4 regions of the Streptomyces sp. NBC_00727 genome follow, and region 2 is predicted to be linked to each of the others. Evidence: riboswitches for the same ligand, from Rfam matches in the RefSeq annotation. Region 2 holds a riboswitch; each other region holds the start of a gene.

Region 1 (4,139 bases), 970 kb from region 2:
GTCCAGGTCCAGCAGACCGCCGTCCCGATCGGCCAGGGTAAGCAAGGGGCCGGATCTCCATCGGCGAGTGCCGACCAGCAGCCGCACCAATGACCGTCCGTCCGCACGCACCGCCCCGGCCAGCGGAATCAGCAGTGACTTCATGAGGTCGTCGGGATTCTCCGCCTCGTCCAGGGCGTCGAATACGAGGGCGGGTACGGCGGGGAGTGCGCTGATTTCGGAGATCAGGTCGGCCACGGTCCACTGTCGCTCCGGCTTGATCGGCAGCCTCCACTGAAGTGCGATCGAGGTCAGGATCGAGTCGATGTCGCGGCCGCGGGAGTGGATCGCGGCCAGGAGCGGGTTGGGGGAGCACACTCCTTCCGGATTCTGCGCGCTCAGGTAGGCGCGGATGTCGGGGGCGGCGTCGATGACGGTCAGGTGTCCCGAACAGACGAGAGCGCCCAGAAGGGCCGACTTGCCGGAACCGGGCGCGCCCGTGACCACGCGGAGTCCGCCGACTCGGTCGTCGTCCAGCCAAGCCGCCAGCCACTCCAGCTGGGACTGGCGGCCCACGAAATGATCGCCCACTCGGCTCATGAAGTGCTCGGCGTCCAGGTCCGCCACGAAGGCCCGGACCGGAGGCATGACGTCGTTCAGCCTTTCCATCCGGACGTCGGGGCGCCAGCGCGGGTTCGGGAAGAAGGGGAGCTCGGGCAGCTCCTGCGAGACGTCCACACGCGTGGTGTGGATGACCTGCCTGCTGCCGAGTGCGTCCAGACTCCTCTGAATGGCTCGGGTGATCCGGTCCCAACGCACGAAGCGGATCGAGGGCGACGTGTCGAGACCGTGGTCGGCGATCTGTTCGAGGACATCCGCCACGGCCTCGCTGAAGCGGCCGTCGTAGGCGGGGAGATCGGGGCTCGTCGCCGCGATCACCCATGCGTTCAGCTCGCCGTCGGGGACCCGGGTCAGTTCGGACAGGCGGGCGGCGCGACCGGCACGGCACAGGTCGACGACGAACAGAGTGGGTCCCGGCTGCTGGTGGGCGGTTCTCACCCACTGGCTCACATCGGTGCCGGTGCCGAGCGTCCCGCACGTGGGAACCATGTGGATGTGTTCCTGACCGGCCGCCGCCGGCGAGCGGTGGAGATCTGCCGCCGTAGCGCCGTGCGACATGGTATGCACGATCCTCGTGGTGCCGGACGTGACGGCGTCGTCGCTGTGGAGTGTCACGGCCCTTCTGTCCGGTTCGGCGACCGACAGCACGTCGTACCCGACGCGCTTGTAAGCGAGGTCCAGTCGGGACATCAGATCCGGGACGAAGCCGAGCCGAGGCCAGTCGGTGCGACCCGCTTCCGGCTCGGCATACGGGTCCGTCGTGGTGGGGAACTGCTCGACGCCCATGAGCAGCACCTGCTCCGTGCCCGATTCCCCTGTCCCCACGTGCACGCCGTCCCTCCCCAGTGCGGTCCACCCGGACGCTACAAGAAGCCGCACGACAAGGGTATGTGGCGGTCGGCACCCCTTCGCACGGTCCCAGGGGAACCCCTCAAGCCGGCCGGCCGACAGGTCGCGCTGCGAGCGGCCGGCCGACGCGCAGGTTCCACCGCCCAGACCGGCCGCCCAGCTCCGTCAGCGTGAGCGGGGCGACGTCCAGCCGCCACAACGCCTGGGGCGGGAGAGCCAGTGCGTGGACGACGGCCGCGCGGACCAGGGACGGCTCGGCGACGGCCAGCACCCGTCCGCCGCCGTCACCGTGCAGCGAGTCGAGCCACGCCCCCGCCCTCGCGCACAGATCGAGCAACGACTCGCCACCGTGCGGAGCGGCCGCGGGGTCGGCCAGCCACGCCGCGACCCCCTCCGGCTCCCGCGCACTCACCTCGTCGAGCCGGGCACCCGACCAGCGTCCCAACTCCCAGTCACGCAGCGCGGGTTCACCCGCCGAGCGGACTCCCAGCGCATCCGCTGTCCGTGCACAGCGCTCGGACGGCCCGTGCACGGCCAGGTCCGCGGCAGGCACGTACGGCGCTGCTGTCCCGGCTGCCTTCAGCCCCGACTCGTCGAGCGGGGCGTCCCCGGCGAACCGGGCCTCCCGCAGCGCCGCGTTCATCGCCGGTGAGATCAACATCACCCGTACCGTCATACCCGCCCTCAACTCCCGGAACATGGACCTCACGGCCAAGCAGACCATGGCATCCGGGCGCCACGGGCCACTTGTAGGGGCCATGGCGGTGCGCGGTGTCCAGGGGGTATGGTCGCCGCGACATGACGAGGGTGTGACGGAAGTCCGGTGAGAATCCGGCACGGTCGCGCCACTGTGTACCCGCACGCGTGCGGGAAGTCAGACCCGGCACCTTCGTCTCAGGCACCACGATCGGGACGCGTGTTCCCACAGGAGGTTCTGCCATGGCGCAGACTGCTGCCCCCGCCACCGGCGCATCCGCCATCACCCCCATCTCCCTGAAGGCCATCGCTCCTTGGGCGGTGTTCTTCGGCATCCTCATGCTGGTCCTGCTCTACTTCGTCGGCGCCGAGCAGGGCGCCACCGCCCTCATCTCGGGCGAGGGCGTCCACGAGTGGGTGCACGACGGCCGTCACCTCCTCGGTTTCCCCTGCCACTGATCCATCGGCTGAGTCAGGGGAATCCCTCATGAACTCCATATCTGTCAGAGCCCTGTTGGTACGCGGCATGCTGGCCGGCCTCGTCGCGGGCACGCTCGCCCTGGTCGTCGCCTACTTCCTCGGCGAGTCCCGCGTGGACGCGGCCATCGCGCTCGAGGAGGCGGCCCACAGCGCCCACGGCCACGACCACGGCGCCGGCGAGGAACTCGTCAGCCGCGGCATGCAGTCCACCGCCGGCCTGGCCACCGGTGTGCTCGTGTTCGGCGTCGCGGTCGGCGGCATCGCCGCGCTCGTCTTCTGCTACGCGCTGGGCCGGATGGGCCGGTTCGGCCCACGCGCCACGGCCGCGCTGATCGCCGGCGCCGCGCTGCTGAGCGTGTACGTCGTGCCGTTCCTGAAGTACCCGGCCAACCCGCCGGCCGTCGGCAACCCCGACACGATCGGCAGACGCACCGCGCTGTTCTTCCTGATGGTCGCCCTCAGCGTGCTGCTCGCCGTCGCCGCCGTCATCGTCGGCAAGCGGCTGGCGCCCCGCCTGGGCAACTGGAACGCGACGGTCGCGGCGGCGGCCGGTTACGCACTGCCGATCGGCCTCGCCTACGTGTTCCTGCCCTCGTTCAACGAGGTCGGCAAGGACTTCCCGGCGACGCTGCTGTGGCAGTTCCGTCTGGCCACGCTCGCCGTGCAGGTCACGCTCTGGACCACGTTCGGCCTGGTCTTCGGCCGCCTCACCGAACGCCTGCTGGTGCCGAGGTCCGACGCGCGCGCCGGCGGCCGGACGAACCGGACGGCCGCAGCCGTGGGATGACGGCCGCCGCACACGCTGCAACGGGTGGAGCCCGCCGGGTGGTCACCGGCGGGCTCCACCCGTTCTACGCAGCCCACTCGACGAGGAAGTACTTCAGCGACGCGTCCTCGCTCACGAGGCGCATCCCGGCCGCCGTCATGACGCGCTGGGAGGGGGCGTTGCCGGTGTCGGCGTCCCCGCGCACCCGGGCGACGCCCTGCTCCCGGGCGAACCGGAGCAGCGCCCGGAGCGCCTCGGAGGCGTACCCCTTCCCGCGCACCGACTCCACGAGCCCGTAACCGATGGTCACGCTGCCCCGTTCGTCCGGCGCCCCGTGGAAGCCGATGCCACCGATGACGACGCCGTCGGCGCGGAGCCGTATCTCGTACGGGCCGAAGGGGCTCGGATCGCCGGTGTCCGCGCACGTGGTAAGGAAACGCCCGGCGGCGCCCTGCTCGCCGGGGGAGGGATATCCGGGGGCCCACCGTGCACCGTCCTCGGGCGCACCGGCCACGACGTGTCGGGCGTCCGCGGGGGTCATGGGGTGCAGCAGGAGGCGGGGTGTTTCGAGGTCGGTCATGGTGTTGTGGGTATCACGGGGTGGTTCGTGGGGGCATCTGAATAGAGGGCCCGGCCGCGGCTATGCGTGCCGTGGCCAGGTCCCCGCGTGGCTACGCCGGTCCGAAGTCCCCGGACAGCGCGGCGGCCAGCCGCAACTGTGTGTCCGCCTCGGCCTGCCGGGCCTGCC
Region 2 (4,139 bases):
GGACCAGGTTGACGCGGGCGGTTCCTGTGGGGGCGCCGCCCAGGACGTGGAGGCCGTCGCGGATCTGGACGTCCTTGATCTCGCAGAGCCAGCCGTCGAGATGCATGATGAAGTCGTCGAAGCCCTCGTCCTCGGGGCGTCCTTCGATCCCCAGGTCGTGGTCGAGCTTCGCGGCCTGGATCAGGGTCCAGATCTGGGCGCGGATCGCCGGCAGCTTGGCCGGGTCCATGGCGGCGATCTGGGCGTGCTCGTCGAGGAGTTGTTCGAGGCGGGCGATGTCCCCGTAGCTGTCGGCGCGGGCCATCGGCGGCACCAGGTGGTCCACGAGCGTGGCGTGCACCCGGCGCTTGGCCTGGGTGCCCTCCCCCGGGTCGTTGACGAGGAACGGGTAGACGAGCGGGAGGTCGCCGAGCGCCGCGTCCGGGCCGCAGGCGGCGGACAGGCCCGCGTTCTTGCCGGGCAGCCACTCCAGGTTGCCGTGCTTGCCGAGGTGGATCATCGCGTCGGCGCCGAAGCCGTTGTCGTCGGCGCGGGCGGCGATCCAGCGGTAGGCGGCCAGGTAGTGGTGCGACGGCGGCAGATCGGGATCGTGGTAGATCGCGATCGGGTTCTCGCCGAAGCCGCGCGGCGGCTGGATGAGGACGAGGAGGTTGCCGCGGCGCAGGGCGGCGAGGACGATGTCGCCCTCCGGGTTGCGCGAGCGGTCCACGAACATCTCGCCGGGCGGCGGGCCCCAGTGCTGCTCGACGGCCTCGCGGAGTTCGGCGGGCAGGGTGGCGTACCAGCGGCGGTAGTCGGCGGCGGGGATACGGACCGGGTTGCGGGCGAGCTGTTCCTCGGTGAGCCACTCCTGGTCGTGGCCGCCCGCCTCGATGAGGGCGTAGATCAGCTCGTCGCCGTCGCCGGACGCGAGGCCGGGGACCTCCTCGTCGCCGAAGTCGTAGCCCTCCTCGCGCAGCCGGCGCAGCAGCGCGACCGCGCTGGCGGGGGTGTCGAGTCCGACGGCGTTGCCGATACGGGAGTGCTTGGTCGGGTACGCGGACAGGACGAGCGCGAGGCGCTTCTCGGCGTTCGGGATGTGGCGCAGCCGGGCGTGGCGGACGGCGATGCCGGCGACGCGGGCGGCGCGTTCGTCGTCGGCGACGTAGGAGGGCAGGCCGTCCTCGTCGATCTCCTTGAAGGAGAACGGGACGGTGATCAGGCGGCCGTCGAACTCGGGGACGGCGATCTGGCTGGCGGCGTCCAGCGGGGAGACGCCCTCGTCGTTGTCCTGCCAGTCCGTGTGGGAGCTGGTGAGGCAGAGCGCCTGGAGGATCGGGACGTCGAGCGCGGTGAGCGCCCCCGCGTCCCAGGACTCGTCGTCGCCGCCGGCGGACGCCTCGGCGGGCCGGGTGCCGCCCGCCGCGAGGACCGTGGTGACGATCGCGTCGGCGGCGCGCAGGGTTGCGATGAGCTCGGGTTCGGGGGTACGCAGCGAGGCGACGTACAGCGGGAGGGCGCGGGCGCCCTGGGCCTCGACGGCCCGGCACAGCGTCTCGATGAACGCGGTGTTGCCGCTCATGTGGTGGGCGCGGTAGTAGAGCACGGCGACCGTGGGGGCGCCGTCCTCGGTCGCGCCGGGTGTGCGCTCCAGCGGGCCCCAGGAGGGTGCGGCGGCGGGCGGTTCGAAGCCGTGGCCGGTGAGCAGGACGGTGTCGGACAGGAAGCGGGCGAGCTGGTCCAGGTTGGCGGGGCCGCCGTGCGCGAGGTAGGCGTGGGCCTCGGCGGCGATCCCGATGGGGACGGTGGAGGCCGCCATCAGCTGCGCGTCGGGGGCCTGTTCGCCGGTGAGGACGACGACGGGGCGGCCGGTGGCCAGGACCTGGTCGAGGCCGTCCTGCCAGGCGCGCACACCGCCGAGGAGGCGTACGACGACGAGGTCGGTGCCGTCGAGCAGCACGGGCAGGTCCTGGAGCGGGAGCCGGGAGGGGTTCGCGTACCGGTAGCCGACCGGTCCGCCGGAGGCACGGGCGCTGAGCAGGTCGGTGTCGGACGTCGACAGGAGCAGGATCATGCGGCGTCTGGCCTTCCTCGGGGTGTCCACGCCCCGGGCGGTGTCGAGAGCTCCCCTGCCCGGACCTGCCGAACGTGCGGGGAAGGGAGTTCCTGACTCGCCCGGTCCTGGTGGGACCAAGCTCACAGTGGCGGGACCGCGCCGGAATCGCACCGGGCTTCCTCCCCTGTCGCCGTCTGTGGCGACGACGGACCCGGAGGTCCGTCACTGGGCATAGTAAGGGCCTGAGGGCGACGATGGGCCATACGGATCGGATGAGATGGTCGGTATGCTCGCCGCCATGCCTCCCCCAGCCCCCCGTTTCGCGCAGCCCGACGACGCCCGTTTCCGGGCTCGCGGCGACGCCTGCCCCGGTGCGCTGCGGCTCCACCGGGCGGACGACGGGGCGTTGGCGCGCGTCCGTGTGCCCGGTGGTGTGCTGACCTGGGACCAGGCGGACGGGCTGCGGGAGTTGGCCGGCGGGCTGGGCGATGGTGAGCTGTATCTCACTTCGCGCGGCAATGTGCAGCTGCGCGGTCTGGGTGCGGAGTGCGGCGCCGAACTGGCTTCCCGGATGAGCGGAATGGGACTTTTGCCCTCCGGGCGGCATGAGCGGGTCCGCAATGTGGTGGCCTCTCCGCTGTCCGGGCTCGACGGGCTCGGTGCGCGCGATGTCCGCCCGTGGCTGACCGCGCTGGACGCGCTGGTCTGCGCGAGCGAGGAGGCGGCCGGGCTTTCGGGGCGGTTCCTGTTCGCGCTCGACGACGGCCGCGGCGATGTGGACGCGCTGGGCGCGGATGTGACGCTGCGGGCGCGGGACGACGGGGACGCGGAGCTGCGGATCGGGGGGCTGGAGCCGGTCGCGCGGATTGCGGGGGACGAGGCGCCGCGAGCGGCGCTGCTCGCGGCGGTGGTGTTCCTGGAGGCTGCGGGCGGTTCCGGTGCGGATTCGGGGGCCGGTGCGGATTCCGGGGCCGGTGCGCGCGTCGCTTCCGGTGCGTGGCGGGTCGCCGACCTGCCCGGGGGTGCCGCGCCGTTGTTCGACGAGGTGGTACGGCGGTTGCGTGCCGTCGGGCTGTCCGTCGTCCTCGGGACCGTACCGGTGCCGGCCGCCGCCCCCCCGGTGCTCGGTGTGGTCACCGGCCCCGGCGACACGGACGCGCTGTCCGTCGGGCTGCCGCTCGGGCGCGCCGACGCGGTCCGGTGGCGGACGCTGACCGACCTCGCCCGGGACCACGGCGCCGGCGAGTTGCGGCTCACCCCGTGGCGCGGAGTCGTCGTGCCCGGCGTCCGGCGGGACCGGGCGCCCCGAGCGCTCGACGCGCTGGGGGCCGCCGGCCTGGTCACCGGGGACCGGTCGCCGTGGTCCGGGGTCGGCGCCTGCATCGGCCGGCCCGGATGCGCGAAGTCCCTGGCCGATGTGCGGGTTGACGCGGAAGCAGCGGCCCCGCCCGTCGCGCCGCCCGGGACCGCGCTGCCGGTCCACTGGTCCGGGTGCGAACGGCGGTGCGGCCACCCACGCGGTGAGTGGGTCGACGTCGTCGCCGGAACGGACGGCGGCTACCGGGTCTCCGTCGTACGGGACGGCGGCCGGACCGGGGAGCCGGAGCGCGTCGCCGGTGACCCCGCCGCGCTGGCCACCGCCGTGGCGGCGGCCCGCACCACCCGCACCTGACTTCCCCACCCCACACTTTTCCGCCCGACCCCCCGCCCGATGAAGAGAGCGACACCACTGTGCACGAGTACGAGAAGGACGGACCGGCCATCTATCGCCAGTCCTTCGCCACCATCCGGGCGGAGGCGGACCTCGCCGGCCTGCCCGCGGACGTGAGCCAGGTCGCGGTCCGGATGATCCACGCGTGCGGCATGGTCGACCTCGTACGCGACATCGGCTACACGCCCGACGCGGTCGCCCGCGCCCGCGCGGCGCTGCGGGCCGGCGCGCCGATCCTGTGCGACGTGGCCATGGTCGCCAGCGGCGTCACCCGCAAGCGGCTGCCCGCGGACAACGAGGTGGTGTGCACCCTGTCCGACCCGGCGGTGCCCGGGCTCGCGGCGGAGCTGGGCACGACCCGCTCGGCGGCGGCCCTGGAGCTGTGGCGGGACC
Region 3 (4,139 bases), 5.3 Mb from region 2:
CCATGAGCTCGATCGACCCCCGGATCACCGACGTACTCAGCCGTACCTTCAAGGTTCCGGTGGCCGAGATCGTCCCGGAATCCACCATGGACAGCTTGGACATGGACTCCCTGGCCGCCGCGGAGTTCGCCGTCGTCCTCCGGGAGGCCTCCGGGGTCGAGCTCGATACCGGCGTCCTGACCCGGGGGACCACCCTCGCCGAGCTCACGGCGCACCTCCACGCGGCGGCGGGCGTCGCCCGATGAGGACACCGGCCATCGCCATCACCGGGCTGGGCATGATCACCCCGGTCGGCAACGACACCGAGTCCACCTGGGACGGGGTGTGCGGCGCGGTGAGCCCGGCCCGCACCGTCCCCGCGCTCGAAGGGTGCGCGATCGACTTCGCCTGCGTCGTCGACGGCATCGATCTGGACGCCGCGATCGGCCGCCGTACGGCCTTCCGCATGGGCAGGTACGTCAAGTTCGCGGTCCTGGCCGCCCGGGAGGCCGTCGCCGACGCCGGGCTCGACCCGGCGGGCTGGGACGGCAGCCGGGTCGCGGTCGTCGTGGGCACCAGCAGCGGCGGCTCCGCGCACCTCACGGACCAGGCGCTGGTCCTGGAACGGCGGGGTCCTGAGGCCACCTCGCCGGCCGGTGTCCTGCTGACCATCCCCAACATGCCGGCCGCCGAGATCGCGATCGAGATGCGGGCCACCGGACCCAGCATGGCCCCCTGCACGGCCTGCTCGTCCGGTGTCACCGCGCTGTCCGTCGCCCGGGACCTGCTGGCCACCGGGCAGTGCGACGTGGCCATCGCGGGGGCCACCGAGTCGACGGTCTTCCCGATCGCCATGACCGGGTTCGCCCGGTCCGGGGCCGCCGCCCGCGCGGACGGCGACCTGTCCCGGCTCAGCCGGCCCTTCGCCGCGGACCGGGCCGGACTCGTCATGGGTGAGGGCGCGGCCGTCATGGTGCTGGAACGCGCCGCCGAAGCCGAGGCCAGGGGCGCCGAACCCCGGGCCCTGCTCGCCGGCACCGGCGCCACCACGGACGCCCACCACCCCACCAGCCCGCACCCCGACGGCCGGATCGCCCGGGCCGCCGTCGAGGCCGCCCTGCGCGACGCGGGCTGGCGGGCCGACGAGGTCGAGCACGTCAACGCGCACGGCACCGCGACCGTACGCAACGACGCCGCCGAGGCCGCGCTGATCAGCCGCGTGTACCCGCACCGGCCACCCGTCACCGCCCCCAAGGGCGTGCTCGGCCACTGCATGGGCGCGGCCGGGGCGATCGAGGCGGGGCTGACGATCCTCACCCTCCAGCGCGGGGTCGTCCCACCCGTCGCGAACCTGGACGCCCCCGCGCCGGGGTTCGACATCGACTGCGTCACCAAGCAGCCGCTGGTGCGGCCCGTCCGCCGCGCGGTCAGCCACTCCTTCGGCTTCGGCGGGCACAACGCGGTGGTGGCCCTCCAGCGTCCGTGAGCGGCCGCCCGTGACGACCACGGGCGCCGCTGAACTGGCCGGACGCCCGTGGTAGCGTGCCAAGGCCAGTCGAACTCCACGTGGGAGTCAGGGAATCCGGTGCGAATCCGGAACTGACGCGCAGCGGTGAGGGGGACGGGCGGGGCCACGGCCACTGGGAGACCATCGTCCCCCGGGAAGGCGTCCCGTCCGCGTGAACCCGAGTCCGAAGACCTGCTGGCGACCGCCGCCCGGGACCGGGCGGCGGGTTCCGTACAGCGGGCCCCGCGCATGGGCCCAGAGACGCCGAGGTATGTCCCGTGCCGCCCATACGTTCCGCCGCCCTGCTCGCCGCCGCCCTCCTGCTCCTGACGGCCTGCGGCGGGTCCCCCGCCGAGAAGGCCGACGCACCGGGCAAGGCGGACGGCTATCCGGTCACCCTCAACAACTGCGGGCGCACCGTCACCGTGGACGCCCCGCCCCGGCGCGCCGTCTCCGTCGACCAGGGCACGACGGAGATCCTGCTCTCGCTCGGCCTGCAGGACCGGATCGCCGCCACCGCCACCTGGACCGACCCGGTGATGAAGGGCCTGGAGAAGGCCAACGCGGGCGTGAAGCGGATCGCCGACAACCGGCCCTCGTCCGAGAAGGTCCTCGACCAGGAGCCCGACTTCGTCACCGCCGACTTCGAGTCGACCCTCGCCAAGGGCGGAGTCGCACCCCGCGAGCAGTTCGAGAAGCTGGGCGTCCCCACCTACGTCTCGCCCGCCGACTGCACGGCGAAGGACAACACCAAGGACGGCGACGGCGTCCGGACCGGCGCCCTGACCATGGACAGCGTCTACGGCGAAGTGCGCGACCTCGCCCGGGTCTTCGGCGTCCCCGAGCGCGGCGAGAAGCTCGTCGAGCGGCTCCGCACCCGTATCCGCAAGGCCACCGACGGCATCGACGCCTCCGGCACCTCCGTCATGTACTGGTTCGCCAACTCCGAGTCCCCTTACCTGGCGGGCTGCTGCGGGGCGCCGGGCATCATCACCCGGGAGCTCGGCGTGACGAACGTCTTCGACGACACCCACGACGAGTGGCCGCAGATCAACTGGGAGACCGTCGCCGACCGCAACCCGGACGTCCTGGTCATCGGCGACCTCACCCGCAAGTCACAGACCGCGGAGAGCGCATCCGGGAAGATCGCCTTCCTGGAGTCGAACCCCGTCACGAAGAAGATGGACGCCGTACGCCACGAGCGCTACGTCCTCCTCAGCGGTCAGGCCATGAACCCGACCATCCGCACCGTCGAGGGCCTGGAACAACTGGCCGCCGCACTCCGCGAGTTCGGGCTCGCGGGGTGACCGGCACCCAACGGACCGCGGCGCCGCGCGAACACCCGGCGCCGACGGCCGTCGCACGCCCCCGCCTGCGGGCCCTGAGCGGCGGGCTCCTGTGGACCGGCGGCGCCCTGCTGCTCGCCCTGTCCATCGCGGTCGCCGTCACCATCGGCCCGGCCCGGATCTCCGTCGGGGACGTCTGGTCCGCCGTCGCCGCCCACCTCGGCATAGGCGAACCACGGCTCAGCCCCATCCGCGACGGCATCGTCTGGAACCTGCGCATGCCGCGTACCCTGCTCGCCGCCGTCTGCGGTGCCGGGCTCGCGGTCTGCGGGACCGTCATGCAGTCCCTGCTGCGCAACCCGCTGGCCGACCCGTTCGTCCTCGGCGTCTCCTCCGGGGCGTCCACCGGCGCGGTCCTGGTCGTCGTGCTCGGCGTGGGCGGGGGAGCGGTGACGTTGCCGGCCGGGGCGTTCATCGGGGCGCTCTGCTCCTTCGCGCTGGTGATGCTGCTCAGCCACACCCTCGGCGGCTCCACCGACCGGGTCGTGCTCTCCGGAGTCGCCGCCATGCAGCTGTTCTCCGCGCTCACCTCCTTCGTCGTCATGACGGCCGCCGACGCCGAGCAGACGCGCGGTGTGCTGTTCTGGCTGCTCGGTTCGCTCGGCGGCGTCGGCTGGACCGATGTGTGGATCTGCGCCGCCGTCCTCGCCGTGAGCCTGCTGATCTGCCTCGGCCACGCCCGGACGCTCGACGCGTTCGCCTTCGGCCAGGACGCTGCCGCCGCCCTCGGCGTGAACGTCGCACGCACCCGTACCGTCCTGCTCTGCACGACCGCGCTGCTGACCGCCGCGCTCGTCAGCTCGGCCGGCGCCATCGGCTTCGTCGGCCTGGTCCTGCCGCACGCGGCCCGTGCGCTCACCGGCTCCGGACACCGCAGGCTGCTGCCGGTCACCGCACTGGCCGGGGCCGTCTTCCTGGTCTGGGTCGACACGCTCGCCCGGACCGTCCTCGATCCCCAGGAGGTCCCGGTGGGCGTCGTCACCGCCCTGATCGGCGTGCCCGCCTTCGTCCTCGTCCTCTACCGCACCAGGCGGGCCGCATGACCGGAACAGCGGCCGAGGGCCTGAGCGCCGCCCGCGTCAGCCGGGAAGCCGGCGGCCGGCTCCTCCTGGACGGCGTGACGCTCGCCCCCGAGCCGGGCACCACCGTGGGACTCATCGGCCCCAACGGCTCCGGCAAGTCGACTCTGCTGCGCATCCTGGCCGGCGTCCTCGCCCCGCACGCGGGCGTCGTCACCCTGGACGGCGAACCCCTGGCCGCCGTCGGCCGGCGCGCGGTGGCCCGGCGGGTCGCCGTCGTCGACCAGC
Region 4 (4,139 bases), 850 kb from region 2:
GTAGAAGTTGATGTCGACGACCCGGTCGAGGAAGGTCACCGCGGTCCGCACGGTGGCGTCCAGCCGCTCCCAGTCGATCGAGCCGCCGACGACGAACGCCCCGAGGTTGACCGAGCCGAGGTTGCAGACTGCCGTCTCGCCGTCGTCGGTGACCTCCAGGATCTCGGTGCACAGGTTCGAGGAGTGCACGACCCTGCCGGGCTCGGCGGTCTGGTTCGCGGTGCGGTTGGAGGCGTCCTTGAACGTCATCCAGCCCTGTCCGGTCTGCGCCAGGGTGCGCATCATCCGGCCGTACAGCTCGCGGGCCGGCATGGTCTTGCGGGCCAGGCCCTTCGCCTCGGCCGCCCGGTACGCGGCGTCGAAGTCGTCGCCCCACAGGTCGGTCAGCTCGGGCACGTCCGCCGGGGAGAACAGCGACCAGGCGGAGTCCGCGTCGACCCGGCGCATGAACTCGTCCGGGATCCAGTGCGCCAGGTTCAGGTTGTGCGTGCGCCGCTGGTCCTCGCCCGTGTTGTCGCGGAGCTCCAGGAACTCCTCGATGTCCGCGTGCCACGTCTCCAGGTAGACGGCGGCGGCACCCTTGCGCCGGCCGCCCTGGTTCACGGCGGCCACGGAGGCGTCCAGCGTCTTCAGGAACGGCACGATGCCGTTGGAGTGCCCGTTGGTGCCCCGGATCAGCGAACCCCGGGCGCGGACGCGGGAGTACGAGAGGCCGATGCCGCCCGCGTGCTTCGACAGGCGCGCCACCTGGTGGTAGCGGTCGTAGATCGAGTCCAGCTCGTCCAGCGGCGAGTCCAGCAGGTAGCAGGAGGACATCTGCGGGTGGCGGGTGCCGGAGTTGAAGAGCGTCGGCGAGGAGGGCAGGTAGTCCAGCCGGCTCATCAGCCCGTACAGCGCGGCGACCTCGTCCAGCGCGCGCTCGGAGTCGTCCTCGGCGAGCCCGGCGGCGACCCGGAGCATGAAGTGCTGGGGCGTCTCGATGACCTGGCGGGTGAGCGGGTGGCGCAGCAGGTAGCGGCTGTGCAGGGTGCGCAGCCCGAAGTACCCGAAGCGGTCGTCGGCCCCGTCCGCGAGCGACCGCTCCACCAGGGCGTCCAGCGCGGCCGCGTGCAGCGTCACGAACGCGGCGGTGCGGTCCGCGATCAGGCCCTCGCGGTGGCCCACGGCGACGGAGGCGGAGAACGAGGTGGCGCCCTGGCCGGCGGCCTCGTCCGCGATGGTCCGGGTGAGCAGGCGGGCGGCGAGCCGGGAGTAGGCGGGGTCCTCGGAGATGAGGCCCGCGGCGGCCTCGGTGGCCAGCGAGCGCAGCTCCGCCTCGTCCGAGCGGGCGTTGCGGCCGCGCAGGGCTGCGGCGGCGACCCGGCCCGGGTCGGTGTCGGGCAGGTCGGCGGTGAGGTCGGTCAGGGTCCGCAGCAGTGCGGTGCCGGGCCCGTCGCCCGCGGGTCCGGTGGTTTCGGACTCGGCCGTCTTCGGCGCTGAGGCCGGATCGGCTGGCGCGATGGTCACGTGGTGCTCTCCCTCGCTCGGCTCTGGGCCGGCGGGGGGAGAGGGGGCAGCCGGGCAGGAGCGGTCCCCGGCGGGGCGGCACTCCGTGCGGCGTCCACCGGCCCATCCACGAGGCCCGGACGTCTGGGCATCCGGTTCGGTCGAGCCGGATGCGCTGTCGGCAGGTCCTCGGACTCACGGGTGCGCGAAAGCACACCGAATACACCGTTGCGGGACAGTTCCGGATTCGCACCGGATTCCCCTGCGGCGACAGCGAGCATGAGCATACATGTGGGGGCCGCCCCATCGGGCAGCCCCCACATCTTGTGTCGCGTGCGTGAATGTGTGTGGTCAGTGGCCGCCCGGCGCCCCCGCCGTGGCCGGCGGCAGCTTCTCCTGGACGCCCGGGTCGCCCGCGTCCCCGGTGTAGTCGCCCGGGGAGGTCTCGTCGACCCCTGCGGGCGCCTTCACGGCGTTCAGGACGAAGGTCAGGACCACGGTGACCACGACGTTCAGCACGAAGGCCGTGAGGCCGATGTAGCCGATCTCGCCGAGGCCAGGGATCTCCTTGGAGGACCCGCCGAAGTGCTTCTGCGTCGGGCTCGCGACCCCGTACGCGGCGGCCGTTCCGTAGATCATGCCGACCGCCCAGCCGGCGAGCAGCGCCCAGCGGTGGAACCACCGGGTGAACAGGCCGCCGACCAGGGCCGGCATCGTCTGGAGGATCCAGATCCCGCCGAGCAGCTGGAAGTTGATCGCGACGGTCTTGTCCATGGTGAGGACGAAGGCGAGCGCGCCGACCTTTACCAGCAGCGAGACCAGCTTGGAGACCTTGGTCTCCTGCGCGGGGGTCGCGTCCGGCTTCAGGAAGTCCTTGTAGATGTTGCGCGTGAACAGGTTCGCCGCGGCGATCGACATGATCGCGGCCGGCACCAGCGCGCCGATGCCGATCGCGGCGAACGCCACACCCGCGAACCAGTCGGGGAACATGTTCTCGAACAGCTGCGGGATGGCGAGCTGGCCGTTGTCCACCTTGACGCCGGCGGCGATCGCCATGAAGCCGAGCAGCGCGAGCAGGCCCAGCATCAGCGAGTACAGCGGCAGGATCGTGGTGTTGCGGCGGATCACCTCACGGCTGCGGCTGGAGAGCGTCGCCGTGATCGAGTGCGGGTACATGAACAGCGCCAGTGCGGACCCGAGCGCCAGGGTCGCGTATCCCCACTGACCGGCCGCGGCGGGTGCGAGGCCGCCCGCGCCCGCCTTGGTGAACTTGTCCTGGGCGGAGGCGAAGATGTCGTCGAAGCCGCCGAGCTTGATCGGGATGTAGATGATCGCCACGGCGATGACCAGGTAGATCAGCCCGTCCTTGACGAACGCGATCAGCGCCGGCGCCCGCAGGCCCGAGGAGTACGTGTACGCGGCGAGCACCGCGAACGCGATGAGCAGCGGCAGGTCCTTGACGAACCAGTTGGTGTTCTCGCCGCCGCCGACGCCCATCACGTCCAGCACCGCCTGGATGCCGACGAGTTGGAGCGCGATGTACGGCATGGTGGCGAGGATGCCGGTGACCGCGACGGCCAGCGAGAGCCCCTTGGAGCCGAACCGCCCGCGGACGAAGTCCGAGGTGGTGACGTAGCCGTGCTTGTGCGAGACCGACCACAGGCGCGGCAGGAAGGTGAAGATCAGCGGGTACACCAGGATGGTGTAGGGCACCGCGAAGAATCCGGCCGCGCCCGCCGCGTAGATCGCCGCGGGGACGGCGACGAAGGTGTACGCGGTGTAGAGGTCGCCGCCGAGCAGGAACCAGGTGACCCAGGTGCCGAACGACCGTCCGCCCAGGCCCCATTCGTCGAGGCTGGCCTCGTTGTCGGCCTTGCGCCAGCGGGCGGCCAGGAAGCCCATGACCGTGACGGCCAGGAAGAAGAAGACGAAGACGCCGAGCGCGACGCCGTTCACGCCGTCGTTCATGCCGACGCACCCCCCTTGCGGGCGCGCTGGTCACGCTGCCACAGCTTGTACGCGACCATGGTGAGCACGGTGGAGATCAGCACCCAGAGCATCTGGTACCAGTAGAAGAACGGGATGCCGATGAAGGTCGGGTCGGTCTTCGCGTACGAACTCACCCAGAGCATCGCCACGAACGGCGCGACGAGGCACAGGGCGATGACCACCCGCATCGGTGTGACGGTGGGTGGCTTTCCTTCTGGTTCTTCCGGCATGGCGGCGACTCCGTCCCCTCGCTGATCACCTGTGATGCGCAGGAAATCTAGGCGAGGGATCCGGCCACCGTCACCCCCTGTCCGCATTGCGGTCCGGCAACGGTCGTCACCGGCCGGCCGGATGACCGGAATGACGGCAAACATCCGGTGGTTGGTCCAGGCCAACCCGGTTCCCGGGAACGCCGAACGGCCCCCGGGGGCGGGTCCGGGGGCCGTTCGGGGAGCACGTGTGTGCGGTGGGTCAGTCCAGCGGACGCTTCAGGCGTGCGACGAACTTGTAGCGGTCGCCGCGGTAGACCGAGCGCACCCACTCGACCGGTTCGCCCTGCTCGTCCAGCGAGTGCCGGGAGAGCATCAGCATCGGCAGTCCCACGTCGGTGCCGAGCAGCCCGGCCTCGCGCGGGGTGGCCAGGGAGGTCTCGATGGTCTCCTCGG

The links. A riboswitch is a leader RNA that binds a small molecule or an ion and turns the genes downstream of it on or off. The one in region 2 is predicted to bind cobalamin.
Region 1: it holds a riboswitch for cobalamin, as region 2 does, so the genes downstream of both, OG242_RS30195 (CbtB-domain containing protein) here and cobN (cobaltochelatase subunit CobN) in region 2, are expected to answer to the same signal.
Region 3: it holds a riboswitch for cobalamin, as region 2 does, so the genes downstream of both, OG242_RS01710 (ABC transporter substrate-binding protein) here and cobN (cobaltochelatase subunit CobN) in region 2, are expected to answer to the same signal.
Region 4: it holds a riboswitch for cobalamin, as region 2 does, so the genes downstream of both, OG242_RS22175 (ribonucleoside-diphosphate reductase subunit alpha) here and cobN (cobaltochelatase subunit CobN) in region 2, are expected to answer to the same signal.

Annotation. Positions count from the first base shown of each region.
Region 1 covers NZ_CP108981.1:6,687,732-6,691,870, forward strand. The annotation lists gene OG242_RS30185 (hypothetical protein) at 1-1,431, opposite strand, end outside; gene OG242_RS30190 (histidine phosphatase family protein) at 1,532-2,125, opposite strand; adenosylcobalamin (AdoCbl) riboswitch at 2,250-2,343, shown strand; gene OG242_RS30195 (CbtB-domain containing protein) at 2,389-2,604, shown strand; gene OG242_RS30200 (CbtA family protein) at 2,633-3,412, shown strand; gene OG242_RS30205 (GNAT family N-acetyltransferase) at 3,477-3,971, opposite strand; gene OG242_RS30210 (tetratricopeptide repeat protein) at 4,063-4,139, opposite strand, start outside.
Region 2 covers NZ_CP108981.1:5,714,253-5,718,391, reverse strand. The annotation lists gene cobN (cobaltochelatase subunit CobN) at 1-2,053, opposite strand, end outside; cobalamin riboswitch at 2,120-2,274, opposite strand; gene cobG (precorrin-3B synthase) at 2,313-3,707, shown strand; gene OG242_RS25935 (precorrin-8X methylmutase) at 3,767-4,139, shown strand, end outside.
Region 3 covers NZ_CP108981.1:366,032-370,170, reverse strand. The annotation lists gene OG242_RS01720 (acyl carrier protein) at 3-245, shown strand; gene OG242_RS01715 (beta-ketoacyl-[acyl-carrier-protein] synthase family protein) at 242-1,465, shown strand; cobalamin riboswitch at 1,515-1,701, shown strand; gene OG242_RS01710 (ABC transporter substrate-binding protein) at 1,765-2,793, shown strand; gene OG242_RS01705 (FecCD family ABC transporter permease) at 2,790-3,875, shown strand; gene OG242_RS01700 (ABC transporter ATP-binding protein) at 3,872-4,139, shown strand, end outside.
Region 4 covers NZ_CP108981.1:4,863,155-4,867,293, forward strand. The annotation lists gene OG242_RS22175 (ribonucleoside-diphosphate reductase subunit alpha) at 1-1,506, opposite strand, end outside; cobalamin riboswitch at 1,648-1,779, opposite strand; gene mctP (monocarboxylate uptake permease MctP) at 1,837-3,453, opposite strand; gene OG242_RS22185 (DUF3311 domain-containing protein) at 3,450-3,704, opposite strand; gene OG242_RS22190 (GntR family transcriptional regulator) at 3,946-4,139, opposite strand, start outside.